Regions from separate parts of the Kineococcus gypseus genome, predicted to be linked through region 3. Evidence: riboswitches for the same ligand, from Rfam matches in the RefSeq annotation. Region 3 holds a riboswitch; each other region holds the start of a gene.
What was found. A riboswitch is a leader RNA that binds a small molecule or an ion and turns the genes downstream of it on or off. The one in region 3 is predicted to bind S-adenosylmethionine.

Region 1 (7,361 bases), on a different contig from region 3:
GGGCCGAGGCGCTGCGCCGCAGCGCCCAGGCGGCCCTGCTGCTGGCGGACGCCGGCGTGGTGGCGGTGCTGAGCGCCGAGGACGCGGACGCGGCCGAGGCGGCGGCGCGGGTGGTGCGCGCCGCGGGCGCGGCGGCGCACGTCGTGCCCCTGCTCGCCGGCGAGGACCCCGCCGCGGCCGCGGCCCGCGCACTGGGAGCGCTGGCACCGGGCGCGGAGGACGGGCCGGGCTGATGCAGCCGGTGCACCTGGACCTGCGCGGGCGGCGGGTGCTCGTCGCCGGGGGCGGCCCGCTCGCCGCGGCCTCGGCCCGCGAGCTGGCCGGCGCGGGCGCGGACGTCCTCGTCGTCGCGGCGGCGTTGTGCGAGGAGCTGCGCGAGCAGCACGCGCGCGGGCGGGTGCGCTGGCGCGCGGGCACCGCGGCGGAGGCCGACCTCGTCGGCGCCTGGCTCGTGCACGCCGCCACCGGCGACGCGCGCGAGGACGCCGCGGTGGCCGCCCTGGCCGAGCGGCACCGGCTGTGGTGCGTGCACCCGGGCGACCCGGCGACCGGTTCCGCCGCCGCGCCGGCCGTGGTGCGCCGCGACGACGTGGTCCTCTCCGTCGGCGCCGGGGCGGACACCGGCCGCACCCGGGCGCTGGCCGCCGCGCTGGGCCACCACGTGGACTCCGGGGGTGCCCCGCTGCGCCGGCACCGCCGCGGGCGCGGGCGCGTCGTGCTCGTCGGCGGCGGCCCCGGCGAGCCGGAGCTGCTGACCCTGCGCGGGCGCCGGCGCCTGGCCGAGGCCGACGTGGTCGTCGTGGACCGCCTGGCCCCCACCGGGGTGCTCGCCGAGCTCGACCCGGACGTGCAGGTCGTCGACGTCGGCAAGGCCGCCGGGAACCACCCGGTGCCGCAGGAGGAGATCAACCGCGTCCTCGTCGACGCGGCCCTGGCCGGGCGCACCGTGGTGCGCCTGAAGGGCGGGGACCCCTACGTGCTCGGCCGCGGCGGCGAGGAGGTCCTGGCCTGCCGCGAGGCCGGCGTGGAGGTCGAGGTCGTGCCCGGGGTCACCAGCGCCTTCGCGGTGCCCGCCGCCGCCGGCATCCCCGTCACCCACCGCGGCGCCGCGCGCTGCGTCACCGTGCTCTCCGGCCACGAGGACCTCGACGAGGACGACCTGCACGCCCTCGCCTCCCTGGACGGGACCCTCGTGGTGCTCATGGGCGTCACGGCGCTGGAGCGCCTGGCCGCCGCCCTGCTGGCCGCCGGCAAGGACCCGGCCACCCCCGTCGCCGTCGTGCAGGACGGCTGGAGCCCACGCCAGCGCACCACCACCGCCACGCTCGCCGACGTCGCCGACGTCGCGCGCGCGGCCGGGGTGCGCGCACCGGCCGTCGTCGTGGTCGGCGAGGTCGTCGAGGCGCTGCGCGGCCCCGTCGGCTGAGAACCCCGGGCGCACGCGACCCCGGGCGCACGCGGTGGCGGGCGCACGCTCCCGGGCGCGCGACGGCCCCGGGACCGCGGCTCGTCACCGCGGGTCCCGGGGCCGTCGTGCGCGGGCCGCTCCGCGCTCAGCGCTCGCCGGGCTCGGTGCCCACGACGATGGGCGCGCGCACCGCGTTGCCCCACTCCGTCCAGCTGCCGTCGTAGTTGCGCACCTTCTCCAGCCCCAGCAGGTGGGTGAGCACGAACCACGTGTGGCTGGAGCGCTCGCCGATGCGGCAGTACGTCACGGTGTCCGTCTGCGGGGTCAGCCCGGCACCGGTGAAGTAGATCTCCTCCAGGGCCGCGCGGTCCTTGAACGTGCCGTCCTCGTTCGCGGCCTTCGCCCACGGCACGCTGGCCGCGCCGGCGATGTGCCCGCCGCGCAGCGTGCCCTCCTGCGGGTAGTCGGGCATGTGGGTGCGCTCGCCGCTGTACTCCGGCGCGGAGCGCACGTCCACCAGGCCGCCGCGGTGCTCGCGCACGTCCTGCGCGAAGGCGCGCACGCGGCTGTCGTCGCGCTCGACGACGGGGTACTCGGTGCGCTCGCGCTGCGGCGCCTCGGTGGTCAGCTCGCGGCCCTCGGCGGCCCACTTGGCGCGCCCGCCGTCGAGCAGGCGCACGTCCTCGTGGCCGAACAGGGTGAACACCCACAGGGCGTAGGCGGCCCACCAGTTGCTCTTGTCGCCGTAGAGCACGACGGTGTCCTCGCGGCGGATCCCCTTGCGCGAGAGCAGCTCCGCGAACGCGGCGCCGTCGAGGTAGTCGCGGGTGACGGGGTCGTTGAGCTCGGTGTGCCAGTCGACCTTCACGGCGCCGGGGATGTGGCCGGTCTCGTACAGGAGGACGTCCTCGTCGCTCTCGACGACGACCAGGCCCTCGCGGCCGAGGTTCTCGGCGAGCCATCCGGTGCTGACGAGCTTCTCGGGGTGCGCGTACTCGGCGAACTTCGCCTCGGTGGTCGCGTCGGTGGACGTGGACATGCGTGGCCCTCCAGGGCGTGTGCGGGGTTCTGCGGGCTGGTCGGGGTCGTGCGCTGCGCTGCGTTGCGCGCGGTTGCGCGGTGGTGGTGCGCGGGCCGGGGTGACCGGCCGGGCGGGCGGTGGCGGGGCGCTCCCCGGGTCCGCGGGGGGCGCCCCGCGTCGGGGGACGGGGCGGGTGCCGGCGCGCGGCGTCAGCGACAGGCGGCCGAACCGCAGCGGCACAGGTCGACGTGCCGGCGCGAGTGCAGCTCGGTGGTGCGGTCGTGCGTCATGCCGTGCCCTCCATCGGTCCTGGCGGAAGCACCCACGCCCTCTGCAGGGGGGTTGCTGCGGCGTCGTCGAGCCAGGTCTCTCGGCCGCTCTCGATGGTCGTCGGCATACCGTGCCCGCTGCCCCGGCACCGTGTCAACCGCCGCACGGTGCGCCGCACGGGGCGCCGCACCGGCCACCCGCGGCCCCGCCGCGGGAAGTTCGACGGGGCACCGTGTTAAGGCTGGGTAACACCTGGGCGGCCCGGTGCCGCGACGGCGCGGAGCACCACTGAGCGTGACATATGGTCGGCGACGGCTGCCCGACACCGTCGTCCGGAGACCCCTCCGGCGGCCGGGCGCCGTCCGCTGAGACCAGGAGCACCTGCGTTGAGAAGAACCCTCTGCGCCGTCGTGGGCGCCGCGCTCGTCGCGGCCACGCCCGCCGTCGCCTCTGCAGCACCCGCCGCCCCCGCGGCCCCCGCCCCCGCCGCCGCGAGCGCCTTCGGCGGCGCCGCCGCGCCGGGCCCGCAGGGCGCCGGGCGCAGCCACGACCTGCCCAACCCGCTGGCCGACAAGCAGCGCGCGCTGCGCCAGGCCGGGCTGGAGAAGGTGCTGCGCGGCCAGGCCGCCCCCAGCGGGGACGGGAAGGTCGTCGAGGTCGCCAAGGGCCAGTACGTCGAGCTCGCCCGCGAGGACACCGACCAGATCTTCACCGTGCTCGGCGAGTTCGCCGACCTGCCGCACAACAGCATCCCCGCGCCGGACCGGTCCGTGGACGACACGACCATCTGGACGAAGGACTTCTCCCGGCCGTACTACGAGGACCTGCTCTTCTCGCAGGCCGAGGGCGACGTGTCGATGGCGAACTTCTACGACGAGGTCTCCTCCGGCCGCTACACCGTCGAGGGCGCGGTCACCGACTGGGTGCGCCTGCCCGGCACCGGCAAGTCGTACGGCGACAACGCGCTGGGCGACCGCGCGGCGTGGGGGTTCGTCAACGACTCCCTCAACGGCTGGTACGCGCAGCAGCTGGCCGCCGGCAAGTCGGTCGCGCAGATCGACCAGGAGCTCTCCCGCTTCGACCAGTGGGACCGCTACGACTTCGACGGCGACGGCGACTTCGACGAGCCGGACGGCTACATCGACCACTTCCAGGCCGTGCACTCCGGCGAGGGCGAGGAGGTCGGCGGCGGCGCCCTGGGCCAGGCCGCGATCTGGTCGCACCGCTGGTACAACCAGACCACCCGCGTGGGCACCGGCGGCCCGGCCGTCGGCGGCACCACCAACGCGCTCGGCGGCACCCGCATCGGGCAGTCGAAGTACTGGGTGGGCGACTACACCGTCGAGCCGGAGAACGGCGGCGTCGGCGTGTTCTCGCACGAGTTCGGCCACGACCTGGGCCTGCCCGACCTGTACGACACCTCCGGCAACTCCGGCGGCGCGGAGAACTCCACCGCGTTCTGGTCGCTGATGTCGTCCGGCTCGTACGGCAACAGCGGGCGCCCCGAGGACGGCATCGGCACCGAGCCGATGCACATGGGCGCCTGGGAGAAGCTGCAGCTGGGCTGGCTGGACTACGAGACCGTCAAGCCGGGCGCGAAGGTGAGCACCAAGCTCGGCCCGGCCGAGGCGACCACCAAGCAGGCGCAGGCCCTCGTCGTGCAGCTGCCCGACAAGGAGGTCACCACCACGATCGGCACCCCCTTCGAGGGCGGCGACTTCTGGTACTCCGGCGCCGGGGACGACCTGGACAACACCATGCTCACGCCGCTGCCCGCAGGAGCGAGCACGCTGAGCGCGAAGGTGAAGTACCAGATCGAGCAGGACTGGGACTACGCCTACGTCGTCTACTCCACCGACGGCGGCAAGACCTTCACCCCCGTGGCCACCAACCGCTCCGTCACCACCGACCCCAACGGCCAGAACTTCGGCCAGGGCATCACCGGCAGCACCGGGGGGCAGTGGGTGGACCTGAGCGCCTCCCTGGCGGGCGTGCCCGCCGGCGCGCTGGTCGGCTTCCGCTACTGGACCGACGGCGCGGCCACCGAGCCGGGCCTGCAGGTCGACGCGGTCTCCCTGGGCGGCACGCCGGTGACGAGCTGGACGCTGGACGGCTTCACCGTCAGCACCGGCACCACCACGGAGTCGTTCTTCAACGCCTACCTGGCCGAGTACCGCCAGTACCGCGGCTTCGACGCCAGCCTGGCCACCGGGCCGTACAACTTCGGCGACCCGGCGCACCCGGACCACGCCGAGCGCTACGCCTACCAGGACGGTCTGCTCGTCACGTACTGGAACACCCAGTACGGCGACAACAACGTCGGCGCCCACCCCGGCGGCGGCCTGGTCCTGCCCGTCGACGCCCACCCCGGGCTGCTGTACGAACCCACCGACGACGAGGGCACCAACCGCACCAACGGCGAGAGCTGGCGCCCGCGGGTGCAGTCCCACGACTCCACCTTCGGGCTGGAGGCCACGGACCGCTTCACCCTGCACGACCCGGACACCGGCAAGGCGGGCACCTACGGCGGCCTGCCCGCGGTGGCGACCTTCGACGACACCAAGGACTGGTACGTCGCGGCCGGTGAGCAGCCCGACGCCGACGGCTGGTCCGGCGTGGACGTGCCCAAGACGGGCACGAGGATCACCGTCGTGAGCACCAGCGCCCGCGACTCGTTCATGCAGGTGCGCGTCAACGGCTGACCCCGGCCCGCGCGAGGTGCAGCGGAGGCCCACCGGCGCACGCCGGTGGGCCTCCGTCGTCCCCGGGCGGCGCCGTCCCGGAGCGGCGCCGTCCCGGAGCAGCACCGCCTCCGTGCCAGACTGCGGGCGTGCTCCACGGGTGGCAGGCGGTCGCGGCGGCCGGGGCGGGCTCGTGAGCGACCCGCGCGCCCTGCGCTCGGCGGCGGGCCCCTTCGTGCGGCCGCTGCGCGCCCTCGTGCGCGCCCTGGCCAGCGGGCCGGCGACGCTGCCGGAGCTGGTGGCCGCCAGCGCCCTGACGCGCCGGCGCGTGGAGGCGCTGCTGCGGGAGGTGGCCGACGACCTCGTCGAGGACGGCGGCCGGTACGCGCTGCGCCCCGAGCGCGCCGCCGAGTACGCCGCGGTCTTCGAGGTGGGCACCGCCGAGGACCCCGCCGGCTTCTGGGACCGCGCCCTGGGCGTGGACGGCGCGCTCGTGGCGACGATGGCCGAGCTGATCGCGCAGCGCCCCGCGCCCGACCGCGACCTCGACCACGTCGGGGCCACGCCCGCCACGGCCGCGCGCCGCGGCCGCTGGCTGGCCGACCGCTACGACCTGGCCGCGATGCGGCTGCTGTGCGTGGGCGACCACGACCTGACCTCCCTGGCCGCGGCCGCCACCGACCCCGCGGTGCAGGTCGTCGTCGTCGACCTCGACGAGCGCGTCCTGGAGTTCATCGACACCACCGCCCGCCGCCGCGGCTGGTCGGTGCGCTGCCTGTGGGGCGACTTCCGCCTGGGGCTGCCGGCCTCGGCGCGCGAGTGGGCGGACGTGGTCTTCACCGACCCGCCCTACACCCCCGAGGGCGTCGAGACGTTCCTGCTAGCCGGGCTGCAGGGCCTGCGCGACGCCGAGCGCGGCCGCCTGGTCGTCGCGTACGGCTACGGCGAGCACCAGCCGGCGCTGGGGCTGAAGGTGCAGCAGGCCGTGCAGGGGCTGCACCTGGTGCACGAGGCGGTGCTGCCCGACTTCAACGCCTACGACGGCGCCCAGGCCATCGGCTCGCACGGCGACCTGTACGTGCTGCAGCCCACCGCCCGCACCCGGCGCGCCGCGCCCACCGCGGCCGAGCGCCAGCAGGTGCGCATCTACACCCACGGCAGGCAGTCCCTCGAGGGCGGCGCGCAGGCGCTCGAGGAGGCCGCCGTGGCCGGGGCGCTGGCGCTGCTGGACGGCGCGGGCGGCAACGCCCCGCTGATCGCCGTCACGGCGCAGCCCCTGGAGGACGCGGCCCCCGGCCAGCACGTGCTCCTGCCCACCCTGCTCGCCCAGGGCGTGCCGGCGCAGCTGGCCGGCCGCCGGGCGCGCGCCCTGGTCGACCTCACCGACGCCCCGGAGCCGTGGGTGCTGCGCACCCTGCTGGCGCTGAACGCCGAGGCGGCCGCGCTGCTGCTGCCGCCCGGCGCGCAGGCGTCCCTCGCGCAGTGGCGCGAGCTGCTGAGGGGCAAGTACGAGCTGAGCGCGCACGCGCTGCCGGGCACCGCGCTCACCGCGCTGCTGGCCCGCGCGCGCCCGGGCGGCGGCCCTGCCGCCCGCGTCCTGGCCAGGGCGCACGGCAGGCTGGGCAACGTCGCGCGCGAGGCGCTGGTCGCCGCCGCCCGCGAGCGGGGGCGGGTGCTGACGAAGAACGCCGCGCGCGACCTGCTCGCCGAGCACGTGCGCCCGGAGCTGCTCAGCGCCTCGCTGGTGGAGCTGCCCCGGCACCAGGTCGCCGAGGTGCTGCGGGGCCTGGCGGCGTGCGCGGCGGCGTGGACGGAGACGCCGGCGGAGGCGCCGGGGGGCGGGGACGCGCAGCCGTAGCGGCGCGCCGGCGCAGCAGCAGCAGGGCCACCGCGGCGGCCAGCGCGGCCGCGGTGGCGGGCAGCGACCCGGTCAGCACCGCCCACTGCGCCCCGGCGCGCGTGCCCACCCAGCCGACGAGGG
Region 2 (7,361 bases), on a different contig from region 3:
GGGTGCTCCACGACGTTCGTGGCGTGGCTGACCACTCCCGGCACGATCTTCTTGCCCTCCGGCAGCTGCACGTCGCGCCACACCTTCCACTCGTGCTCGTGGCGCACGTTGGCCGCCTCGAACGAGTACGAACCCGCCTCGATCTCGAGCATGAGGTCGACGATGTGGCGGAACTCCACGTCGGTGGTGTGCGGGCCGTGCCAGCTGCCCCAGCACAGGTGGAAGCGCACCTGCTCCGGCGGCAGCCCGCGCAGGGCGTGGTTGAGGGCCTCGACGCGCACCTTCGTGAAGGCGCGGTAGTCCTCGACGCTGGGCTCGGGGTTGATCTGGTCCCAGTTCTCCGCGATGGAGGGGTCGTCGACCTGCAGCACGAGCCCGGCGTCGACCACCGCGCGGTACTCCTCGCGCAGCACCTCCGCCCACGCCCAGATGTGCTCCTCCTCGGTGGCGTAGTACCGGTTGGAGATGCGCGCGCCGCTGCCGGGCGAGAGGGAGGTGATGAAGCCCTGGCTGCGCTCGAGCCCGGCGGCCTCGAGGCCGGCGACGAGGTTGGCGACGTCGGAGGCGATGGCGTCCTGCCCGACGTAGCGCAGCGGGCCGGTGGTGGCCGGGAACGCCGTGGCAGTCTTGCCGGTGGAGATGCCCGAGGCGGGGTCGGTGTAGGCGTCGTGGAACAGCTGCCAGTCGCGGCGGTCCGGGAAGCTGGTCAAGCGCACCTTCCCGGGCTCGGAGCGCACGACGGGCTGGTTGAAGAGGTCCTCGCCGGTGACCTCCAGGCCGGCGACGCGCTGGAAGGAGTACGACCACCAGGCGCCGTAGTCCACGGCGCTGGTCATGGCCTTGCCGTACTCGCCGTCGCCGACGAGGGTGATGCCGAGGTCGTGCTGGCGCTGCACGAGGTCGACGACGGCCGCGGTGAGCAGCGCCTCGAACTCGGGGGTGCGCTCCAGGGTGAGGCCGTTCTCGCCGAGGCGGCGGGCCTCGTTCGCGGCGATCAGCTCGGGGGTGCGCGGCAGGCTGCCGGCGTGGCTGACCTCGATGCGGCGGGCGGTGCGGGACACGGGTGCTCCGTTCGTGGGGGTGGTCGTCGGCGGCGCGGGGCCGCGGTCGTCGGGGCGCGGGGGCGCCCGGGTCAGCGGTGCGGGTCAGCGGGGCGGGCCCGCGGTGCGGGTCAGCGGCGCAGGGCGCGGTCGAGGTCCTCGAGGAGGTCCTCGGGGTCCTCCAGGCCCACCGACAGGCGCAGCACGGCGTCGGACAGGCCGATCGCGGCGCGGCCCTGCTCGCCCAGGCGGCGGTGCGTGGTGGTGGCCGGGTGGGTGGCGAGCGACTTCGCGTCGCCGAGGTTGTTGGAGATGTCCACCACGCGCAGGGCGTCGAGCACCTCGAAGGCGCGCTCCTTGCCGCGGCCGGCGGGCGCGTCCAGCTCGAACGTCACGACGGTGCCGCCCAGCTCCATCTGGCGCTTGGCCAGGTCGAACTGGGGGTGCGAGGCCAGCAGCGGGTAGCGCACCCAGCGCACCCCGGGGCTCGCCTCCAGGTGCTCGGCCAGCCGCAGCGCCGTGGCCGCGGAGTGGCGCACCCGCAGGCCCAGCGTCTCCAGGCCCTTGGCCAGGGTCCAGGCGTTGAACGGGCTCAGCGTCGGGCCGGTGTGCCGGGTGAGCTCGCGGAACCTGCCGTCGATGAACTCGGTGGTGCCCAGGACGGCACCGCCCATGACGCGGCCCTGCCCGTCGACGTGCTTGGTGGCCGAGTAGACGACGACGTCGGCGCCGAACTGCAGGGGCCGCTGGCCCACCGGGCTGGCGAAGGCGTTGTCCACCACCACGGCCGCGCCGGCCGCGTGCGCCAGCTGCGTGACGGCCTCGATGTCCACGAGCGTCTGCATGGGGTTCGCGGGGGTCTCGAAGAACACCGCCTGCGCGGGGGTGGACAGCGCGCGCTCCCACTGGCCGAGGTCCTCGCCGTCGACGAACTCCGTGGTCACGCCCCAGCGGGGCAGGATCTCGTCGAGGACCACGTAGCAGGAGCCGAACAGGCTGCGGGCGGCCACGACGCGGTCGCCCGCGCCGAGCAGGGCGCCCAGCGCGTAGAACACCGCCGACATGCCGCTGGCCAGCCCGTAGCAGGCCTCGGCGCCCTCGAGCAGGCGCATCCGCTCGGTGAACACCGACACGGTGGGGTTGCCGTAGCGGGAGTAGACGTAGCGGTCGACCTCGCCGGTGAACGCGGCCTCGGCGTCGGCGGCGGAGTCGTAGACGTACCCGGAGGTCAGGTACATCGCCTCGGCCGTCTCCTGGAACCCCGAGCGGGCCAGGCCGCCGCGCACGGCGGTGGTGTCCGGTCGCCACGCCCGGGGCTCGTCGCCCCCGCTCACGACTGCCTCCAGGGCAGGCCCTGCGCGCGCCAGCCGGCGCCGCCGCGGTGGCCGTCGCCGTCCAGGTCGCCCTCGAACCCGTCGAGGACGTTGTAGCTGGGGGTGATGCCGGCGGCGGTGGCCGCGGTGGCCGCGGCCACCGAGCGCTTGCCCGATCGGCACAGGAACACCACCGGGCCCCGGTGCCCGGGACCCACGCCCGCGCGCTCCAGCTCGGCGAGGAACCGCGCACCCGGGGCGTCGTCCTCCACCGGCAGCCAGGAGGCGAACACCGGCCGCTTGCCCAGCGCGGTGGTGTCGGGCACGCCGACGAAGGTCCACTCGGCCTCGGTGCGCACGTCCACCAGGACGGCGTCGGGGTCCTCGCGCAGCAGCTGGTACGCCTCATCGGGGACGAGGTCGCCGGCGTAGGTCACACGTGCCTCCCATCGGTCCCGGCGTGAGCACCCTCCCTCGCGGGGGGTTGCTGCGGCGTCGTCGAGCCAGGTCTCTCGGCCGCTCTGGATGGTCGTTCCAGCGTAGGGCATCGCCGGAGCCGGGGAGGCCGGCGTTGCCACGCGGGCGGTGCGCGTGGCACGCTCGGAGCAGGTCATGAGCGCCAGCGCGAAGCCCCGGCTCGCTGGCCGGCAACCCTCCTGCGCGGCGGGGTGCCCCGGGTGACGACCTGGCCGGCGCCGAGGTGGCGTCGGCAAGCGCGGACCTCGCCGGGCGCCCCCGGTCCCCGGCAGGTCCCTCCCCGACGGAGGCCCCGTGACGACCACGACCCTGCCCGCCCCCCGCCGCTGCGCCGGCCCGTCCGCGGCGCCGCTGCTGCCCGTGGTGGGCGCGGGCACCCTCGTCCCGCTGGCCACCGGCGGCGAGGTCGCCCACGCCAACCTCGACATCGCCGCCAGCGCCCCGGCCCTGAGCGCGGTGGCCGAGCGCGTCGCGCAGGTGCTGCCGCACTACGCCAGCGTCCACCGCGGCGCCGGGTACCTCTCGCGGGTCTGCACGGCCCTGTTCGAGCAGGCCCGCGAGCAGGTCGGGCGCTTCGTGGGAGCCCGCCCGGACGACGCGGTGGTCTTCACGCGCAGCACCACCGACGCCCTGGACCTGCTCTCGCGGGCCGTGCCGGCCGGCGGGCGCGTGCTGGTGGCCGACGTGGAGCACCACGCGAACCTGCTGCCCTGGCAGCGCTCGGCGCGCACGACGGTCGTGCCCGGCGGCGCCGACCTCGACGCGACGGTCGAGGCGCTGGAGGCGGAGCTGGCCACCGGCCGCTACGCGCTGCTGGCCGTCACCGGCGCCTCCAACGTGACCGGCGAGGTGCTGCCGCTGCGGCGCCTGGTGCGCGCCGCGCGCGCGGGCGGGGCGCGCACCGCCGTGGACGGCGCCCAGCTCGTCCCGCACCGCCGGGTGGACCTGGCCGCCGACGGCGTGGACTACCTCGCCCTGTCCGGGCACAAGCTGTACGCCCCCTTCGGCGCCGGCGCGCTCGTGGGCCGGCGCGACTGGCTGGACGCGAGCGAGCCGTACCTGGCCGGTGGCGGCGCGACGCTGCACGTCGGCGTGGACGCGGTGCGCTGGGCCGAGGGCCCCGAGCGGCACGAGGCCGGCTCCCCCAACGTGCTCGGCGCGGTCGCCCTGGCGCGGGCGTGCGAGGAGATCGCCGCGCTGCCCGCCGGGGCGCTGGAGGCGCACGAGGCGCTGCTGCGCGAGCGGCTCGTCACGGGCCTGCTCGCCCTGCCGGGCGTGCGGGTGGTGCGCCCGCACGCCGCCGACGCCGTCGGCGTCGTCACCTTCACCCTGCCCGGGCACCCCTCCTCCGCGGTGGCCGCGTACCTGTCCGCCGAGCACGGCGTCGGCGTGCGCGACGGGCGCTTCTGCGCGCACCGCTTCGCGGACTCCCTGGGGCTCGGTGACGGCGCGCTGCGCGCCAGCACCGGCGTGGGCACGGGCACCGACGACGTCGACCGGCTCCTGCACGCGCTGGAGCGCTTCCTCACCGAGGGCCCGCGGCTGCGCTACGCGGTCGTCGACGGCGCCTGGGGCCCGGTGCCGGACCCGCGCCCGGACCCCGCGGCGTTCCTGCGCGCCGGGACCCCCGGGACCGCCGGCGGGGTGCCCGCGTGAGCGCGGCCGTGCAGGAGGCGCCCGCCGCGCACCTGTCCGTGCTCGACCTGGCGCCGGAGTCCACCGGGGAGCCGGCCGGCAGCGCTGTGGCGCACAGCCTGGACCTGGCCCGCGCCGCCGAGCGGTGGGGGTACCGCGGGTTCTGGCTGGCCGAGCACCACCTGTCCCCGGGCGTGTCCTCCGCGGCCCCCGCGGTGCTGGCCGCCCTGGTGGCGGCGAGCACCCGGCGCCTGCGGGTGGGCTCCGCGGCCAGCCTGCTGGCGGTGACGACCGCGGCGGTGGCCGCCGAGCAGTGGGCCACCATCGCCCGCGCCGCCGGCGACCGCGTCGACCTCGGCTTCGGCCGCGCGCACGTGCCGGCGCCCGCGGCCGCCGCTCGCGCGGGCGGCGGACCGGACAGCGGACCGGGCGGCGCCGACGGGGGCGCGGGCGTCCCGCACGCGTCCCGGGTGGTGGACGGGCTGCCGGTGCCCGCGCCGCCGCCCCCGCCGCTGCGCGACCCCGCGGTCCTGGAGCTGCTGCGCGCCTCCGCCCGCGTGCTGGGCGTGCACCGCGCCGACCCCCCGCCGCTGGCCGACGAGCTGCGCCTGGCCCTGGACCTGCTCGGCGGGGGGCACGTCGACGCCGACGGGCGCCGGCACGGCAGCGCGCTGCTGTCGGGGGCGCCCGTGCGCGTGCACGTGCTGGCCTCCAGCGGCGGGGAGTCCGCGCGCGCGGCCGGCGAGCTGGGCCTGCCCCTGGTGGCGAACTACCACGTGGCCCCCGCGGCCGTGCTGGAGACCGTCGAGGCGTACCGCTCGGCGTTCCGCCCCGGGGTGCTGCCCGCGCCGCGCGTGGCGGTCTCGGTGGACGTCGTGGTGGCCGAGAGCGACGAGCGGGCCGCCGAGCTGGCCGACCCGCACGGCCCGTGGGTGCTCAGCATCCGCCGCGGGCGCGGCGCCGTGCCGGTGCCCGCCCCCGCCGAGGCGCGGGCGGCCACCTGGACCCCGGAGGACCGGGCGCTGGTGGCCGACCGCCTTGAGGCGCAGGTCGTCGGCTCGCCGGCCACCGCGGTGCGGCGCCTGCACGCCCTGCAGCGCGCCACGGGCGCCGAGGAGCTGCTCGTGACCACCGCCACCCACCGCGCAGCCGACCGGCTGCGCTCCTACGAGCTGCTCGCCGCCGCCTGGCGAGCGGCCGGCGCACCCGCCGGGGGCGCCGGCGCACCCGTCCCGCGCACGTACACCCGACGGAGGACCCCGTGACCGCCAGCCCCGACCCCAGCACCCCCGCGAGCGGACCCGCGGACCCGCCCGGGGACCTGCCCGAGGCGCCGCTCGTGGACGCGGCGAGCGCCGGGCGCGCCGTGGCCGCCGGCGCGCTGCTCGTCGACGTGCGCAGCGAGGCGGGACGCGCCGCGAACGGCGCGCTGCCCGGCGCCGTCGTCGTGGCCAAGGACGAGGTGGAGCAGCGCTTCGACCTCGGCGGGAGCGCGGCGCTGCCGCAGCTGACGAGCCGGGACCAGCCCGTCGTGGTCGTCTGCGGCTCGCCCGCCGGTTCGGGCCCCGTGGCGGCCCGGCTGCTCGCGGCGGGCTTCACCGACGTGGTGCACGTGGACGGCGGCTTCCCGGCCTGGCGGGCCGCGGGCCTGCCCACCACCGAGCCCGCCGCGCCCGCGGAGCCCGCCGCGCCCGCGGAGCCCGCCGGGCCCGACGGGGCGCCGGGCGCGCCCTGACGCACCGGGCCCGCGCCCGTTTGACGCTCCCGAGGGCCGTGGAGTTCACTGCCGGGGCCGGCGACCGCGCCGAGGACGAGGGAGGACGTGTGGAGACCGCGGACCCCCGCCCCACCACCGCTCCGCTCGTCCACCTCGTGCGCAGGCTCCACGTGGACCTCGCGCGCCTCGCCAGCGCCGCCTGTCGCGCCTGACGCGCACCCTCCCCCGCCGGTCCCCGCACGCGCGGCGCCGGTCCTGCGCCCACCCGCACGACGTGCGCGCCGGGCACCGCGCGCGCCCGCGCCGCGCTCCCCGCACGGGCGCGGCGTCCCCGCACCACCCCCACCCACCTCCCGAGGAGCCCGACCGTGCCCCGACCGTTCCACCTGTTCCTCGACGTCGACGGCGGCGGCTGGCACCCGTCGGCCTGGCGGCGCTCGCGCGCCACGCCCTCGGAGGTCTTCTCCCCCGCCCGGCTGCGCGGGTTCGCCGTCACCGCGCAGGCGCAGGGCCTGACGGGGCTGACGTTCGAGGACTCCCCGCTGCCCGACCCGCGCAACCCGGCCGGACACCTGGACGCAGTGCAGCGCGCGGCGTTCCTGGCCGGCACGACCGAGGGCATCGGCCTGGTGCCCGTGGTGGCCACGACGTACACCGAGCCGTTCCACGTCGCCGCCCAGATCGCCTCGCTGGACCACTCCTCGGACGGGCGGGCCGGCTGGATCCCCGTGGCCACCGCGGACCCGGCCGCGGCGCGGGCGGTGGGCCTGCCCGTCACCGCCGGGGAGGACCTGCGCACGGAACTGGCCGACGTGGTGGGCGCGGTGCGGGCGCTGTGGGACTCCTGGGAGGACGACGCGGTCGTGCGCGACGTGGCCACCGGCCGGTACGTGGACCGCGACCGCCTGCACCACGTCGACGTCGACACCGGCCGCTGGTCGGTCAAGGGCCCGCTGACGGTGCCGCGCTCGCCGCAGGGGCAGTCCGTCGTGCTCGCCGCCGAGGGCGCGCTGCCGGACGCGCAGGTGGACGTGGTGCTCACCGGGGACCACGCAGCCCGCCGCTCCGGGGGCGGCCCGCTGGTGCTCGTGGAGGTCGAGCTCGCCCTCGACACCGACGCCGCCCCGGCCACCGAGCGCGTCGCCGCCCTGGACGCCGACGGGGCGGCGCCCGAGCGCG
Region 3 (7,361 bases):
CCGCGGGCGTGGCGCGCGGCGCTGGCCGAGCGCGACGCGCGCGCGGCCGCGGCGCGCGCCGCCGCCGTCGAGGCCGGCGCCGCCGACCCGGACGCGGCGCTGGCGCGGCAGCCCGCGCTGGACGCCGCGCTCGTGCGCGAGCACCACGCCGAGCTGCTGACGGCCGCCGCGGAGCTGGAGCGGGCCACCGGCGAGCGCGAGCGGTGCGCGGCGGCGGCGCGCGCGGCCGCCGCCGCGCTCGCGCAGGCCGCCGGGGGCGCCGGCGGTGCCGGCGAGGAGGAGCTGCGGGCCGCGCGGGCCGCGCGCGAGGCCGCCTTGGAGCCGGTGCGCGCCGGCACCGCGCTGGACGCGACGGCGGCCGCGGCCCTGCTGGCGGCCGTGGCGCGCGCCGACGCCGCCGCCGACGCGCTGCTGGAGCACGCCGAGGCCGCCGCGCAGCTGCGCCAGCTGCGCCGCGACGCTGAGCGCGCCGCCACCCGCGAGAGCGCGGCGCTGGCCGCCGAGGAGGGCGCCCGCGCCGCCGTCGAGCACGCCCGCGCGAGCCGCGACGCGCTGTTCACCGCCGCGGGGGTGCGGGTGCCCGAGCAGGACCCGGCGCCGGTGCTGGCCGCGCTGGAGCAGCTGGGCGCCGAGCGGGCCGCGGCCGCGGCCGCCGACGCGCGCGCGCTGCGCCTGCGCGACGACGCCGACGCGCAGCTGGCGCGGTTGGCGCTGGTGCTGGAGCGCTGCGGGCGCCCCGGCGCCGCCGACGCCGGGCTGGAGCCGGCGCTGGAGGCGGCCCGCACGGTCCTGGCCGCCGCGGCCAGCGCCGCCGCCGAGCGCGCGCTGGGCGCCGAGCGCGAGCGCGCCGCGCAGGAGGCCGCGGAGCGGTGCGCGCGCCGGGCGGAGGCGGCCGAGCGCGCCGCGCGGGCCTTCACCGCGGCCGCGGACGCCGCCGGGCTGCCGCAGGGGCTGGGGCCGCAGGGCTGGGAGGCGCGCGCCCGCACCCTGGCGGTGGCCGCCGAGCGCGCGGACGCCGCCGGCGCGGACCTGGCCCGCGCCGGGGTGCGCGAGGAGCGCGCCGCCGCGTTCGCCGCCGCCGTCGCCGACGTCGCCGCCCGCCTGGGCGTCGCGCACGGGCCCGGCGCGGCGGGCACGGCGGGGTCGGCGGGCGCGGCGGGGCCGGGCGCGGACCCGCTGGCCGCGGCGCTGCCGGTGCTGGCGGCGCTGGCCGAGCGGCTGCGCACCTCCCGCGCCGACGAGCGCACCGCGGCGGCCCTGGAGCAGCAGCTGGCCGAGGTCGCCGACGAGCGCGCGGGCGAGCTGGCCCGCGGCGAGGCCGCCGGGGCGCAGCTCGCGGCGCTGCTGGTCGCGGGCGAGGAGCCGTCCGCGCTGGCCGAGCGCGCCGGGCGCAGCGCCGCGCTGCTGGCCGCGCGCGCCGCCGAGCGCGCCGAGCTGGACGCGCTGGCCGCCGAGGTGGGCGCGGCGGGCGTGGAGGAGCTGCTGGCCGAGGTGGGCGCGCGCACCGACGCGGACCTGCGCACCGACGCCGAGCAGCTCGCCGTGGCCGACGACGAGGCGCACGCGGCGTGGGCCGAGGCCCAGCAGGGCGTGGGCCGCGCCGGCACGGAGCTGGAGCGCCTGAGCAGCGGCGCCGACGCCAACGTGCTGGCCGCGCGGCGCGCGGAGGCGCTGGCCGAGCTGCAGGCGGACACCGAGCGCTACGTGCAGGTGGACCTGCAGCGCACCGTGCTGCGCCGGCAGCTGGAGGAGTTCTCCACCGCGCGCGCCAACCCGCTGCTGGAGGAGGCCGGGCAGGTGCTCTCCGTGCTGACCGGGGGGCGCTGGACGGCGCTGAGCGCCCTGGACGACGGCGGCAGCCGCCGGCTGGCGGTGCGCCGCGGCGACGGGGAGGTGCTCGAGGGCGCCGACGGGCTCTCCGAGGGCACCGCGGACCAGGTCTTCCTGGCGCTGCGCCTGGCCGCGATCGCCGCCGAGCACCGCGGCCGGGTGCGCGCCGGCGCCGGCCCGCTGCCGGTGGTGCTCGACGACGTGCTCATGACGTTCGACGAGGGCCGCACCGGCGCGGCGCTGTCGGCGCTGGCGCAGCTCTCGCGCGAGGTGCAGGTGGTGCTGCTGACGCACCACGCCGACGTCGCCGAGCGCGCCGAGCGCCTGGCCGGCGAGGGGCACCCGGTGACGGTGTCGCGGCTGCCCGCGCCCGCGGCGGCGCAGGACCTCGCCGCGGCGGCGCGGGCGGCGGCGGCCGCCCCGGCGCGCCCCGCGCGCGGGGCGGGGGCGCTGGGGGCCGACCCGCAGCTGGTGCGGGCGTGGGCGCGCGCGCAGGGCCGGCGCGTCGCCGACCGCGGCCGGGTCAGCGAGCAGCTCGTGCTGGACTACCTGGCCGCCCACGACCTCGAGCTGGACCTCGGCCTGGGCTGAGGGACCGGGGCGCGCAGGACGGCGCGCGACAGCGGGGTGCGCCGGGCGGGGCGCCTCAGGCCAGCGCGGCGGGCAGCTGCTCCAGCTGCAGCAGCATCCACGGGCTGAACGGCGACGGGTCGGCGGCCACCTCGGCGCGCAGCTCGTCCAGGTGCACCCAGCGCCAGGCGCCGACCTCGTCGGGGTTGGGCGCCAGCTCAGCGCTCAGGGTGGCGGTGAAGACCGGGCACACCTCGTTCTCGACGGTGCCGTCGGCCATGCGGGCGCGGTAGCGGAACGTGGGCAGCACCGGCGCCACGGCGCCGACCGCGGTGCCCAGCTCGTCGCCGGCGCGCCGGTGCACGGCCTCGACCGGCTCCTCCCCCGGGCCGGGGTGCCCGCAGAAGGAGTTCGTCCACACCCCCGGCCAGGTGCGCTTGGTGTCGGCGCGGCGCGTCAGCAGCGTGCGGCCGGTCCCGTCGAGCACCCAGCACGAGAACGCCAGGTGCAGGGGCGTGGCGGTGTGGTGCACCTGGGACTTCGGCGCCGTGCCGCACGGCACGCCGTCCTCGGTGAGCAGGACGACGAGCTCGGGGGTCCCGGGGTCGGCGGGGGCGAGGGCGGCGCTGGCGGCGGTCACCGCTGCACCGTACGTGGACGCCGCCGCGCGCGCACGGACGCGGGTGGGCGCGGCGCACGCCCACCCGCTCAGACCAGCGAGCCCGCCCGGCCGCCGGCCGCGGCGACGGCCTCGTCGAGCTCGGCGCCCAGCGACAGCTCCTCGCCGTCGGCCAGGCGCTGCTCCAGCTCGCGCACCCGCGGCACGACGAGCTCGCCGAAGGCCTCGACCTCCTCCTTCACGTGCAGGAAGCCCAGCAGCAGCAGGTCCACGCCCACCAGCGAGTACGCCAGCACCCGGCGGGCCACCTCGTCGGGGGTGCCCACCAGGCCGGTGCGGAACCCGTCGTTGTACTGCACGAGGTCGCGGAACTCGCTGTCCGCCCACATGCCCTTGCGGTCCTTCGTGGCGTTGCCCGCCTCCTGCACGGCGGCGCCGAAGCCCTCGACCTTGGCGACGTCGGCCTTGGCGACGATCTCCTCCAGGACCGCCTCGGCCTCCTCGCGGCTCTCGCGCACGACGGCGAAGCCGTTGAGCCCGAAGCGCACCGAGCGCCCGGCGGCGGCGGCGAGGGCGCTGACCTCGCGCACCTGCTCGGCGGCGCCGGCGATCGGCTTGCCGTTCATGAAGTACCAGTCGCTCACGCGGGCGGCCATCCCCTGCGCGGCGGTGGAGTTGCCGCCCTGGAACAGCTCCGGCTGCAGCGTCGGCTGCGGGCGGAAGGTGATGTCGCGGGCGGAGAAGAAGTCGCCGTCCTGGGAGTAGCCGTCCTGCGACCACACCCCGCGCAGGTAGCTGATGAACTCCTCGGACTGGCGGTAGCGCTCGTCGTGCTCGTGCCAGGTCACGCCGAGCTGGGTGGCCTCGTCCTTGAACCAGCCGGAGACGACGTTCAGCGCCAGGCGGTTGCCGGTCAGCTCCTGGGCGGTGGCGGCGAACTTCGCCAGCACGCCGGGGTGCCAGAAGAACGGGTGCACCGCGGCGATCACCTTCAGCCGCTCGGTGGCCAGCAGCAGCGCCAGCGAGAACGAGGTGGACTCGTGCTGGGCGTCGGCGCCGTAGGAGGCCAGGTAGCGCACCTGGGTGAGGGCGTAGTCGAAGCCGGCGCGCTCGGCCGCGCGCGCCACCTCGACGTTGTAGGCGGGGTCGTGGCTCGTGCGCTGCTCGATCGTGGAGACGACGAGGCCGCCGGAGACGTTGGGGACCCAGTAGGCGAACTTCACGGGCATGCGGTGGCTCTCCTCCATCGGTCCTGGCGGTAGCACCGGCGCGCGGGCGCGGTTGCTGCGGCGTCGTGGAGCCAGGTCTCTCGGCCGCTCTGGATGGTCGCCGCGAGCCTAACCCGCTGCCGGCGGCGGGCGCCACGAGGGCGGCGGGGGCAGCGGCGGCGTCCGGGCAGGGCCCCTCAGCCCCAGCCGGTCAGCGCCCGCACGCCCGCCGTCGAGGCCGCCGCCAGGAGCACCACCACCAGGAACGGCGCGCGCAGCGCCAGCGCGAGCGCGGCGACGCCCACGCCCACCAGGCGCGCGTCGGCCACGAGGCGGTCGCCGTCGGAGGCGGCCTGCACGACGACGAGGGCGGCCAGCAGCGCGGTGGGCAGCAGCGCCGATCCGCGGCGCACGCGGGGGTGCTCCAGCCACCGCGGCGGCACGAGGTGCCCGGCCAGCTTCAGGGCGTAGGCCAGCGCCGCGGCGGCCAGCACGGCCGTCCAGGTGCTCACCGCTGCCCCGCCGCCCGAGCCCCGCGCGAGCCGCGCCTCCCGCGCAGGCCGGCCAGCAGGGCGACCGCCGCCGCGGCGACCACGGGCAGGCCCACCGGCACCACGGGCACCAGGGCGGCGGCGACGAGCGCGGCCACCACCGCCACCGCGACCGGCTCGCGCCGGCGCAGGCGCGGCCACAGCAGCGCCAGGAACGCGGCCGCGGCCGCGGAGTCCAGGCCGTAGCGGCGCGGGTCGCCCAGCGCGTCGCCGAGCAGCGCGCCGGCCAGGGTGGTGAGGTTCCAGCCGGCGAACACCGTCGCGCCGGTGACCCAGAACCCCGCGCGGCGGGCGGCGTCGGTGCCCTGGGCGGCGCCCACGGCGGTGGACTCGTCGATCGTCCAGTGCGCCGCGAGCAGCCGCCGGGCGCCGCGCACGCGCAGGAAGGTGCCCACCTGCACCCCGTACAGGGCGTTGCGGACCCCCAGCAGGGTGCTGGCGGCCACCGCCGAGGCCGCGCTGCCGCCGCCGCCGAGGACGCCGACGAGCGCGAACTGCGAGCCGCCGCTGAACAGCAGCAGCGAGGTGGCGCAGGCCTGCAGCACGCTCAGGCCGTTGGCCACGGCCAGCGCGCCGAGGCTGACGCCGTACACGGCGGTGGCCGCGCCCACCGCCAGCCCTTGCCGCCGGGCGGTGCGCACCGCGGCGGCGGTGGGCGCGTCCGCGGGCCCGGGTCCGGGAGCGGGTCCGGGCTCGCGCTCGGGCTCGGGCGCGCTCACGACGGCGGCAGCGACCAGGCCAGCGCCGCGCAGGCGGCGGCGAGCACCAGCAGCACCGCGGTGTCCAGCGCGCGCGAGCGCACCGCCAGCGCCCCGGCCGCCCGCACCGGCAGCACCAGGCGCAGCACGGCGGCCACCGCCAGGTCGGCGCCGAGCACGAGCCCGCCGGTCACCGGACCGGCCAGCACCGTGAGCACCAGCGCCAGCAGCGCGCCGGCCGCGACGGCGCCCAGGACCGCCGCGCCCGCGGGCGGCACGCGCTCGGGGGTGCTGGGCGGTCGACGTGACACGCCCGGCACGGTACCGACGCGCACCGCCCGCTGGGCGGGCACGCGCCGGTGCGCGCCCCCGCGCGCTCCCCGCACCCGCTGCCCCGGCCGCGGCGTCAGTGCGCGAAGTGGCGCGCGCCGGTGAAGTACATCGTCACGCCGGCCTCGCGGACGGCGGCGACGACCTCCTCGTCGCGCACGGACCCGCCCGGCTGCACGATCGCGCGCACCCCGGCGTCCAGCAGGATCCGCGCGCCGTCGGCGAACGGGAAGAACGCGTCGGAGGCGGCCACGGCGCCGCGGGCGCGCTCGGCGCCGGCGCGCTCGACGGCCAGGCGGCAGGAGTCCACCCGGTTGACCTGGCCCATGCCCACGCCGACGGAGGCGCCGCCGCGGGCCAGCAGGATCGCGTTGGAGCGCACCGAGCGCACCGCGCGCCAGGCGAACTCCAGGTCGGCCAGGGTCTCGGCGTCGGCGGGCTCGCCGGCCGCCAGGGTCCAGCCGGCCGGGGAGTCGCCGTCGGCGTCGACGCGGTCGAGGTCCTGCACGAGCACCCCGCCGGAGACCGGGCGCCACTCGGCGCTGCCGCGCGCGTAGCCCTCGGGCAGCTGCAGCAGGCGCACGTTCTTCTTGCGCTGCAGCACCTCCAGGGCCTCCGGCTCGAAACCGGGGGCGACGACGACCTCGGTGAAGACGTCGGCGACCTGCGCGGCCATCGCGGCGGTGACGACGCGGTTGGCGGCGATGACGCCGCCGTAGGCGGAGACGGGGTCGCACGCGTGCGCCTTGGCGTGGGCGTCGGCGACGTCGGTGCCGGTGGCGATGCCGCAGGGGTTGGCGTGCTTGATGACGGCCACGGCCGGGGCGGTGAAGTCGTGCGCGGCGCGCAGGGCGGCGTCGGCGTCGACGTAGTTGTTGTACGACATGGCCTTGCCGTGCAGCTGCACCGCCTGCGCGATGCCCGGCGCGGAGGCCGGGTCGGCGTAGACGGCGGCGCGCTGGTGCGGGTTCTCGCCGTAGCGCAGCACCGCGGTGCGCTCCAGGGCGACCCCGGCCACGGCGGGCCAGCCCTCGTCGCCGGCGTCCAGGGCCTGCTCGGCGAACCAGCCGGCGACGGCGGTGTCGTAGGAGGCGGTGTGCGCGAACGCCTCGGCGGCCAGGCGCCGGCGCTGGGCCTGCGTGAAGCCGCCGGCGCGCAGCGCCTCGAGGACGTCGCCGTAGCGGGCGGGGTCGGTGACGACGGCGACGCTGGGGTGGTTCTTCGCCGCGGCGCGCACCATCGAGGGGCCGCCGATGTCGATCTGCTCGACCACCTCGTCGAAGCCGGCGCCGGAGGCGACGGTCTCGCGGAACGGGTAGAGGTTGACCACCACGAGGTCGAAGGGCTCCACGCCCAGCTCCTCGAGCTGGCGCACGTGCTCGGGCAGGCGGCGGTCGGCGAGGATGCCCGCGTGCACGCGCGGGTGCAGGGTCTTCACCCGCCCGTCGAGGCACTCGGGGAAGCCGGTGAGCTCCTCCACGGGCGTGACCGGCACGCCGGCCGCGGCGATGCGCGAGGCGGTGGAGCCGGTGGAGACCACGGCCACGCCGGCGGC
Region 4 (7,361 bases), on a different contig from region 3:
TCCACGCCGCCAGCGGGTTCAGCTTCACCAGACCGTGCCGCTCGTCGAACTGCACCAGCGGGGTGCGCGCCCGCGTGGGCGCCTCCTCGCGGCGCACGCCGGTCACCCACGCCTCGTAGCCGGCCAGCGCGCCGGCGAGGGGCTCGACCTTGCGCAGCCGGCAGCACTGCGCGGGGTCGCGCTCGTGCAGGCGCGGGCCCAGCTCGGCGTCCTGCTCGGCGACCGTGCGCCGCGGCAGCACGTCCACCACGCGCACGGGCAGGGAGAACTCCACCTCGTCGCGCGTGCCGCGCGTCTCCGCGAAGTGGTAGCCGGTGTCCAGGAACAGCACGTCCACGCCCGGGGCGTGGCGCGAGACCAGGTGCGGCAGGACCGCGTCGGCCATGCTGCACGCCACCGCCAGCGTGCCGGGGAAGGTCGCGGCCGCCCAGGCGGCGACCTCCTCGGCGCCGGCGCCGGCCAGGCGCGCGGCGCCCTCCTCGGCGAGCGCGCGCAGCTGCTCGGCCGAGCGCACGCGGCCCGGGGGCGCCGCCGCGCCCTGCGCGGCCGGCAGCGCGGTCGGCAGCGCGGTCGTCGTCGCGGTCGGCAGCGCGGTCGTCGTCGCGGTCGTCGTCGCGGTCGTCGTCGCGGTCGTCGTGCTCTCGCTCATCGCAGAGCCTCCTCGTCGCTGCGGTGGGCCCACGCCGCGAAGGTCTCGCGCGGCTCGCGGGTGTCGAGGTAGCGCCGCACGACGCGCTCGACGTAGTCGGCCAGGCCGGTGGCGGTCACCTTCAGCCCGCGCACGGTGCGGCCCAGGCCGGGCTCGGCGCGGTCGGCGGAGGCCAGGCCGCCGCCGAGGTGGACCTGGAAACCGGGCACCTGCTCGCCGTGCTCGTCCTGCACGAGCTGACCCTTCAGGCCGATGTCGGCGGTCTGGATGCGCGCGCACGAGTTCGGGCAGCCGTTGACGTGCAGCGTGATCGGGGTGTCGATCTCCACCCCGGCCAGGCGCCGCTCCAGCTCGTCGATCGCGCGCGCGGAGGTGGCCTTCGTCTCGACGATGGCCAGCTTGCAGAACTCGATGCCGGTGCAGGCGATCGTGGTGCGCCGGAACGGCGAGGGCGTGGCGGTCAGGCCCAGCTCCTCGGCGCGCGCGACGAGCGCGTCCACCCGGGCCGGGTCGACGTCCAGGACGACGACCTTCTGGTGCGGGGTCAGGCGCACCCGGCGCGAGCCGGCGGCCTCGACCGCGTCGGCCAGCTCGCGCAGCACCGCGCCGCTGACGCGGCCCACCGTGGGCGACAGGCCCACGTACAGGCGCCCGTCCTTCTGCTCGTGCACGCCGACGTGGTCGCCGCGACCGCGCGGCGCCGGCGGCGGCGGCCCGTCCGGCAGCGCCCGGCCCAGGTACTCGCGCTCGAGCACCTCGCGGAAGCGCTCGGCCCCCCAGTCGGCCACGAGGTACTTCAGCCGCGCCTTGTTGCGCAGCCGCCGGTAGCCGTAGTCGCGGAAGATGCTCACCACGCCCAGCCACACCTCGGCGGCGTCGGCCGGGGTGGCGAACGCGCCGAGCCGCTGTGCCAGGTGGGCGCTGGTGGACAGCCCGCCGCCGACCCAGACGTCGTAGCCCGGGCCCAGCTCGGGGTGCACCACGCCGACGAGGGAGACGTCGTTGATCTCGTGGACGACGTCCTGGCTGGGGTGCCCGGTCACCGCGGTCTTGAACTTGCGCGGCAGGTTGGCCAGCTCCGGGTCGCCGATGAAGCGCTCGACGATCTCCTCGACCACGGGCGTGGGGTCGATCACCTCGTCGCGGGCGATGCCGGCCACGGGGCTGCCGAGCACGACGCGGGGGGTGTCGCCGCACGCCTCGGTGGTCTGCAGGCCCACGGCCTCCAGCCGCCGCCAGATCTCCGGCACGTCCTCCACGCGCACCCAGTGCAGCTGCACGTTCTGGCGGTCGGTGATGTCGGCGCTGCCGCGGGCGAACTCCTCGGAGACGCCGGCGACCACCCGCAGCTGCTCGGTGGTCAGGGACCCGCCGTCGATGCGCACGCGCAGCATGAAGAACTCGTCGGAGAGCTCCTGCGCGCTCAGCTGGGCGGTGCGCCCGCCGTCGATGCCCGGGCGGCGCTGCGTGTACAGCCCCCACCAGCGGAAGCGGCCGTTGAGGTCGTCCGGGTCGATGGAGGCGAAGCCGCCGTGCGCGTACACCTGCTCGATGCGCTCGCGCACGTTCAGGCCGCCGTCGGCCGCCTTGAACTCCTCGTTGTGGTTCAGCGGCGTCGTGCCGTCCACGCGCCACTGGCCCTCGCCGCCGGCGCGCGCGGGGCGCGGCCGGCGCGCCGCGGTGCGCGGGCCCGCCGGGCCCTGCTCGGTGGAGGTGGTGCTGGCGTCGGGTGTCATCGGACCTCACGGGGGAGCGGGCTCCTCGTGAGGAGGAACCTCAGGCGGTGGGGTGCAGCGCGCGACCGCGGCGGCAGGCGTAGGTGCTCTGCAACCGCATGAGGTCGACGTACCGGCGCGAGACCAGGCGCACGGCGGGGAGCTGGACCACGGGTCCACGGTAGAGCACGCCGGGGCCAGCTCCAACACGCCGGCCGCGCCGGCGCGCTGCGGCGCCCAGCGGCGCCCAGGGGCGACCTGCGCCGAACCTGTTGACCTGCGTCCGGGGTGCCCCTACCGTCGGGAGCGGTCACGAGTACCAGCGTCAAGCCCCGGCTCGCTGGTCGGCAACCCTCCTCTCGCGGCGGGGTGCTCCGGGTGAGGACCTGGCCGGTCGCGGACGTGCGCCCGGCAAGCGCGGACCTGCGGGTCCCCGGGAAGCGAAGTGGACCCCTCGTGCAGAAGATCGCCCTCCTCGCCGTCGTCGGGCTGCTCGCCCAGCTGGTCGACGGCTCGCTCGGCATGGCCTACGGCGTCACCTCCACCACGCTGCTGCTGGCGATCGGCGCCAACCCGGCGGCCGCCTCGGCCACGGTGCACCTGGCCGAGATCGGCACCACCCTCGCCTCCGGGACGGCCCACTGGCGCTTCGGCAACGTGGACTGGCGCGTGGTGCTGCGCGTGGGCCTGCCCGGCGCCGCCGGCGCCTTCGCCGGCGCCACCGTGCTCTCCTCGCTGCCCTCCGAGGCCGCCGCGCCGGTCATCAGCGCCCTGCTGCTGGTGCTGGGCGTCTACGTCCTGCTGCGCTCGGCCGTCTCCCGCTTCGACGAGCGCTCGCTGCGCAAGCCGCTGCGCCGCCGGTTCCTCGCGCCGCTGGGGCTCTTCGCCGGTTTCGTGGACGCCACCGGCGGCGGCGGCTGGGGGCCGGTGGGCACCCCGGCGCTGCTGGCCTCGGGCCGGCTGGAGCCGCGCAAGGTCGTCGGCTCGGTGGACACCAGCGAGTTCCTCGTCGCGGTGGCCGCCAGCGCCGGGTTCCTCGTCGGCCTGGGCTCGCAGGGCATCGCCTGGGCCTGGGTGGGCGCCCTGCTGGCCGGCGGCCTGATCGCCGCCCCCGTCGCCGCCTGGCTGGTGCGCTACGCGCCGCCGCAGGTCCTGGGCACCGCCGTCGGCGCCGTCATCGTCCTGACGAACTCGCGCACCCTGCTGCGCAGCGACGCGGTGGGCGCCCCGGACGCCGTGCGCTGGGCCGTCTACGCCGTGGTGCTGCTGGCGGGGGCCGTGGCCCTGGCCCACGCGCTGCGCCGGCACCGCCGCGCCCGCCCGGTGCCCGCCCAGCGCACCGGCGCCGCCGGCCTCGTCGGCGCCGTCGAGCCGGAGAGGACCCCCGCGCCGTGACCTACGTGATCGCCCAGCCCTGCGTGGACGTCAAGGACAAGGCGTGCATCGAGGAGTGCCCGGTCGACTGCATCTACGAGGGCAAGCGCTCGCTGTACATCCACCCCGATGAGTGCGTCGACTGCGGCGCGTGCGAGCCGGTGTGCCCGGTGGAGGCCATCTACTACGAGGACGACGTGCCCGAGCAGTGGTCGGCGTTCACCGCGGCGAACGTGCAGTTCTTCGACGCGGTCGGCTCGCCCGGTGGTGCGGCCAAGACGGGCCTGATCGAGGCGGACCACCCGGTGGTGGCCGCGCTGCCCCCGCAGGGCGGGGAGCGCTGAGGTCGGTGAGCGTCGCCGCGCTCGTGGCCGGCGGTGCCGGCCGCCCGACCCTCAGCTTCGAGCTGTTCCCGCCGCGCTCGGAGGCCGCGCGCGACGCGCTGCACGGCGCCGTGGCGCAGCTGGCCGGCGCCGGGCCGGACTTCTTCTCCGTCACGCACGGCGCAGGCGGCACCACCCGCGCCGCCGGGTGCGAGCTGCTGGCGCACCTGCGCCGCGAGACGCGCGCGGTGGCGATGGCCCACCTGACCTCGGTGGGCGCCACCCGCCGGCAGGTCGTGGAGCTGGCGGAGGAGTTCTTCGCCCGCGGCGTGCGCGACGTCCTCGCCGTGCGCGGGGACCCGCCGGCCGGGCGGCTGCCCGACCCGGCCCCCGAGGACGCCGTCACGCGCGCCTGCGACCTCGTGGAGCTGGTGCACGTGGCCGACCGCCGCCACCGGGTGCGCGCCGGGGCGGTGGCGCCGCTGACGGTGGCCGTGGCCGCCTTCCCCGCCTCGCACAGCCCCGGGGACCTGCAGGCGCTGCGCGCCAAGCAGGACGCCGGCGCCTCGTTCGCCATCACCCAGGTGACCTACTCCGCCGCGGAGTACGCCGCCTTCACCGAGCGGGTCCGCGCGGCCGGCATCACGCTGCCGCTGCTGCCCGGCATCGTCCCCACCACCGACCCCGCGCGGCTGCTGCGCCTGCAGCAGCTGACCGGCGTGCCGGTCCCGCGCGAGCTGCTGGCCCTGCTGGAGTCCGCCGCCGAGCACGGCGAGGCGGCCCGCCGGCGCGCCGGCACCCGCTTCGGGCGGGCCCTGGCCCGCGACCTGCTGCGCGCCGGCGCCCCCGGCCTGCACCTCTACACGTTCAACTCGGCGCCCGCGGCGCTGGACCTGCTCGAGGGAGCTCACCTCGGCGCCGGGACCCCGACGGTCCCGAGCTCGGCCGGACGGCCGCAGGCACCCGCGGTTCCCCACGACGCCGCGCTCGCGGCTGGAGGATCACGATGAGCACCCCGTCCCGCACGACCCCGCACGACCCCGCCGGAGCCCCGGGCGCCGCGGACGCGCCCGGCACCGAGGTGCCGGCCTGGTCCGGCACCGTCCTCGGCTACCCGCGCATCGGCCGGCGCCGCGAGACCAAGAGGGCGCTGGAGGCCCTGTGGGCCGGAGAGGCCGACGTGGCCGCCACCGAGCGCGCCCTGGCCCGGGTGCGCGCGAGCACCGTGCGCCGCCTGAACGACCTCGGGCTGCGCGCGCACGACGCCTCGATCCCCTCGGCGTCCTCCGCCTACGACCACGTCCTGGACGCCGCGATCGCCCTCGGCGCGGTGCCGCCGCGCTTCGCCGACGTCGTCGGCGCCGACGGGCGCGTGGACCTGGCGGGCCTGTCGACCATCGCCCGCGGCCGCGGCGCGGACGCCCCGCTGGAGATGACGAAGTGGTTCGACACGAACTACCACTACCTCGTCCCCGAGATCGGGCCGGGCACGCAGTTCCGCTTCGCCGACGACCGCTCGGTGCGCGAGTTCTCCGAGCACCTGGCCGACGGGTTCCTCACCCGCCCCGTCCTCGTCGGGCCGGTGACGTTCCTGCTGCTGTCCAAGGCCGCCGACGGCAGCCCGGAGGGCTTCGCGCCCATCCAGCGCCTGGACGACCTGCTGCCCGCGTACGCCGAGCTGCTGGCCGCGCACGCCGCCGCCGGCGCCGCCTGGGTGCAGCTGGACGAGCCCGCCCTGGTCAGCGACTCGGCCACCGCCGGCGTCGAGGACCTGCCGCGGCTGGTGGCCTCCGCGTACGCGGCGCTGGCCGCCGCCCCGGTGCGCCCGAAGCTGCTCGTGGCCGCGCCCTACGGCGATCTGGGCGCCCTCCTGGCACCGCTGGCCGCCAGCGCCGTCGAGGGGCTGGCCGTGGACCTCGTGCGCGGCGGCGCGCCGGCCGGGCCGGTGCCCGGGCTGGAGGGCAAGACCCTCGTCGGCGGCGTCGTCGACGGGCACAACGTCTGGCGCGCCGACCTCGCACCCGCCCTGCAGCGCCTGCAGGAGCTGCGCGCCGTGGCCGGCACCGTCGTGGCCGGCACCTCCACCTCGCTGCTGCACGTGCCGCACGACGTGGAGGAGGAGACGCACCTGCCGGAGCGGCTGCGCGGCTGGCTGGCGTTCGCCGACCAGAAGGTCGCCGAGGTCGTCCTGCTCGGCGAGGCGCTGCGCCGGCCCGGCGCCGGTGCCGCCGCCGTCGCCGCCAGCTCCGCCGCGCGCGCCGACCGGCTGGCCGCCCCCGGCGTGGTGCGCCCGGACGTGCGCGAGCGGCTCGCGCGGCTGGGGCCGCAGGCCCTGCACCGCGGCGACTACGCCGTGCGCCGTGCCGCGCAGGAGCAGGCGCTGGACCTGCCGCTGCTGCCCACGACGACCATCGGCTCCTTCCCGCAGACCGCCGAGATCCGCTCGGCGCGCGCCGCCCGCACCGCCGGGCGCCTGGGCCAGCGCGAGTACGAGGAGTTCCTGCGCGCCGAGATCGACCGCGTGGTCGCGCTGCAGGAGGAGCTCGACGTGGACGTCGTCGTGCACGGCGAGCCCGAGCGCAACGACATGGTCCAGTACTTCGCGGAGAACCTCGACGGCTTCGCGGTGACCCGCCACGGGTGGGTGCAGTCCTACGGCTCGCGCTGCGTGCGCCCGCCGGTGCTGTGGGGGGACGTGGCCCGTCCCGCGCCGATCACCGTGCCGTGGGCCGCGCACGCCGCCTCGCGCACCTCCCGGCCGGTCAAGGGCATGCTCACCGGGCCGGTGACGATCCTGGCGTGGTCGTTCGTGCGCGACGACCAGCCGCTGGGCGAGACGGCCCGCCAGGTGGCCCTGGCGCTGCGCGACGAGGTCGCCGACCTCGAGGCCGCCGGCATCGGCGTCGTGCAGGTCGACGAGCCGGCGCTGCGCGAGCTGCTGCCGCTGCGCCGCGCGGACCAGCCCGACTACCTCGACTGGTCGGTCGCCGCCTTCCGGCTGGCCACCGCTGGCGCCGCCGACGCCACGCAGGTGCACACCCACCTGTGCTACTCGGAGTTCGGCGAGGTCATCGACGCCATCGACCGCCTCGACGCGGACGTCACCAGCATCGAGGCGGCCCGCTCGCGCATGGAGGTGCTGCCGGACATCGCGCGCGCCGGGTTCGCCCGCGGCATCGGCCCGGGCGTGTACGACATCCACTCCCCGCGCGTGCCGACCCGCGAGGAGGTCGTCGAGCTGCTGCGCCTGGCGGTCGCCTCGGTGCCCGCGCGGCAGGTGTGGGTCAACCCCGACTGCGG

Region 1: it holds a riboswitch for S-adenosylmethionine, as region 3 does, so the genes downstream of both, ACRYMN_RS03940 (sulfurtransferase) here and sfnG (dimethylsulfone monooxygenase SfnG) in region 3, are expected to answer to the same signal.
Region 2: it holds a riboswitch for S-adenosylmethionine, as region 3 does, so the genes downstream of both, ACRYMN_RS06285 (aminotransferase class V-fold PLP-dependent enzyme) here and sfnG (dimethylsulfone monooxygenase SfnG) in region 3, are expected to answer to the same signal.
Region 4: it holds a riboswitch for S-adenosylmethionine, as region 3 does, so the genes downstream of both, ACRYMN_RS03970 (sulfite exporter TauE/SafE family protein) here and sfnG (dimethylsulfone monooxygenase SfnG) in region 3, are expected to answer to the same signal.

The regions. Positions count from the first base shown of each region.
Region 1 covers NZ_JBJLRD010000007.1:48,877-56,237, reverse strand. Annotated here, with positions in the region: partial or broken gene ACRYMN_RS03950 (sulfate adenylyltransferase subunit 1) at 1-74, shown strand, start outside; gene cobA (uroporphyrinogen-III C-methyltransferase) at 233-1,426, shown strand; gene ACRYMN_RS03940 (sulfurtransferase) at 1,554-2,447, opposite strand; SAM riboswitch class I at 2,727-2,819, opposite strand; gene ACRYMN_RS03935 (immune inhibitor A domain-containing protein) at 3,086-5,401, shown strand; partial or broken gene ACRYMN_RS03930 (bis-aminopropyl spermidine synthase family protein) at 5,883-6,422, shown strand; gene ACRYMN_RS03925 (MFS transporter) at 7,111-7,361, opposite strand, start outside.
Region 2 covers NZ_JBJLRD010000011.1:68,162-75,522, reverse strand. Annotated here, with positions in the region: gene ACRYMN_RS06300 (cobalamin-independent methionine synthase II family protein) at 1-1,061, opposite strand, end outside; gene ACRYMN_RS06295 (O-succinylhomoserine sulfhydrylase) at 1,172-2,374, opposite strand; gene ACRYMN_RS06290 (rhodanese-like domain-containing protein) at 2,371-2,790, opposite strand; SAM riboswitch class I at 2,797-2,885, opposite strand; SAM riboswitch class IV at 2,962-3,075, shown strand; gene ACRYMN_RS06285 (aminotransferase class V-fold PLP-dependent enzyme) at 3,125-4,486, shown strand; gene ACRYMN_RS06280 (LLM class flavin-dependent oxidoreductase) at 4,483-5,730, shown strand; gene ACRYMN_RS06275 (rhodanese-like domain-containing protein) at 5,727-6,200, shown strand; gene ACRYMN_RS06270 (putative leader peptide) at 6,239-6,394, shown strand; gene ACRYMN_RS06265 (LLM class flavin-dependent oxidoreductase) at 6,551-7,361, shown strand, end outside.
Region 3 covers NZ_JBJLRD010000001.1:109,625-116,985, reverse strand. Annotated here, with positions in the region: gene ACRYMN_RS00535 (AAA family ATPase) at 1-2,421, shown strand, start outside; gene idi (isopentenyl-diphosphate Delta-isomerase) at 2,477-3,040, opposite strand; gene sfnG (dimethylsulfone monooxygenase SfnG) at 3,109-4,266, opposite strand; SAM riboswitch class I at 4,260-4,348, opposite strand; gene ACRYMN_RS00520 (AzlD domain-containing protein) at 4,425-4,739, opposite strand; gene ACRYMN_RS00515 (AzlC family ABC transporter permease) at 4,736-5,497, opposite strand; gene ACRYMN_RS00510 (DUF3017 domain-containing protein) at 5,494-5,787, opposite strand; gene purH (bifunctional phosphoribosylaminoimidazolecarboxamide formyltransferase/IMP cyclohydrolase) at 5,883-7,361, opposite strand, start outside.
Region 4 covers NZ_JBJLRD010000007.1:58,837-66,197, forward strand. Annotated here, with positions in the region: gene ACRYMN_RS03960 (phosphoadenylyl-sulfate reductase) at 1-649, opposite strand, end outside; gene ACRYMN_RS03965 (nitrite/sulfite reductase) at 646-2,385, opposite strand; SAM riboswitch class IV at 2,673-2,788, shown strand; gene ACRYMN_RS03970 (sulfite exporter TauE/SafE family protein) at 2,821-3,759, shown strand; gene fdxA (ferredoxin) at 3,756-4,082, shown strand; gene ACRYMN_RS03980 (methylenetetrahydrofolate reductase) at 4,088-5,071, shown strand; gene metE (5-methyltetrahydropteroyltriglutamate--homocysteine S-methyltransferase) at 5,068-7,361, shown strand, end outside.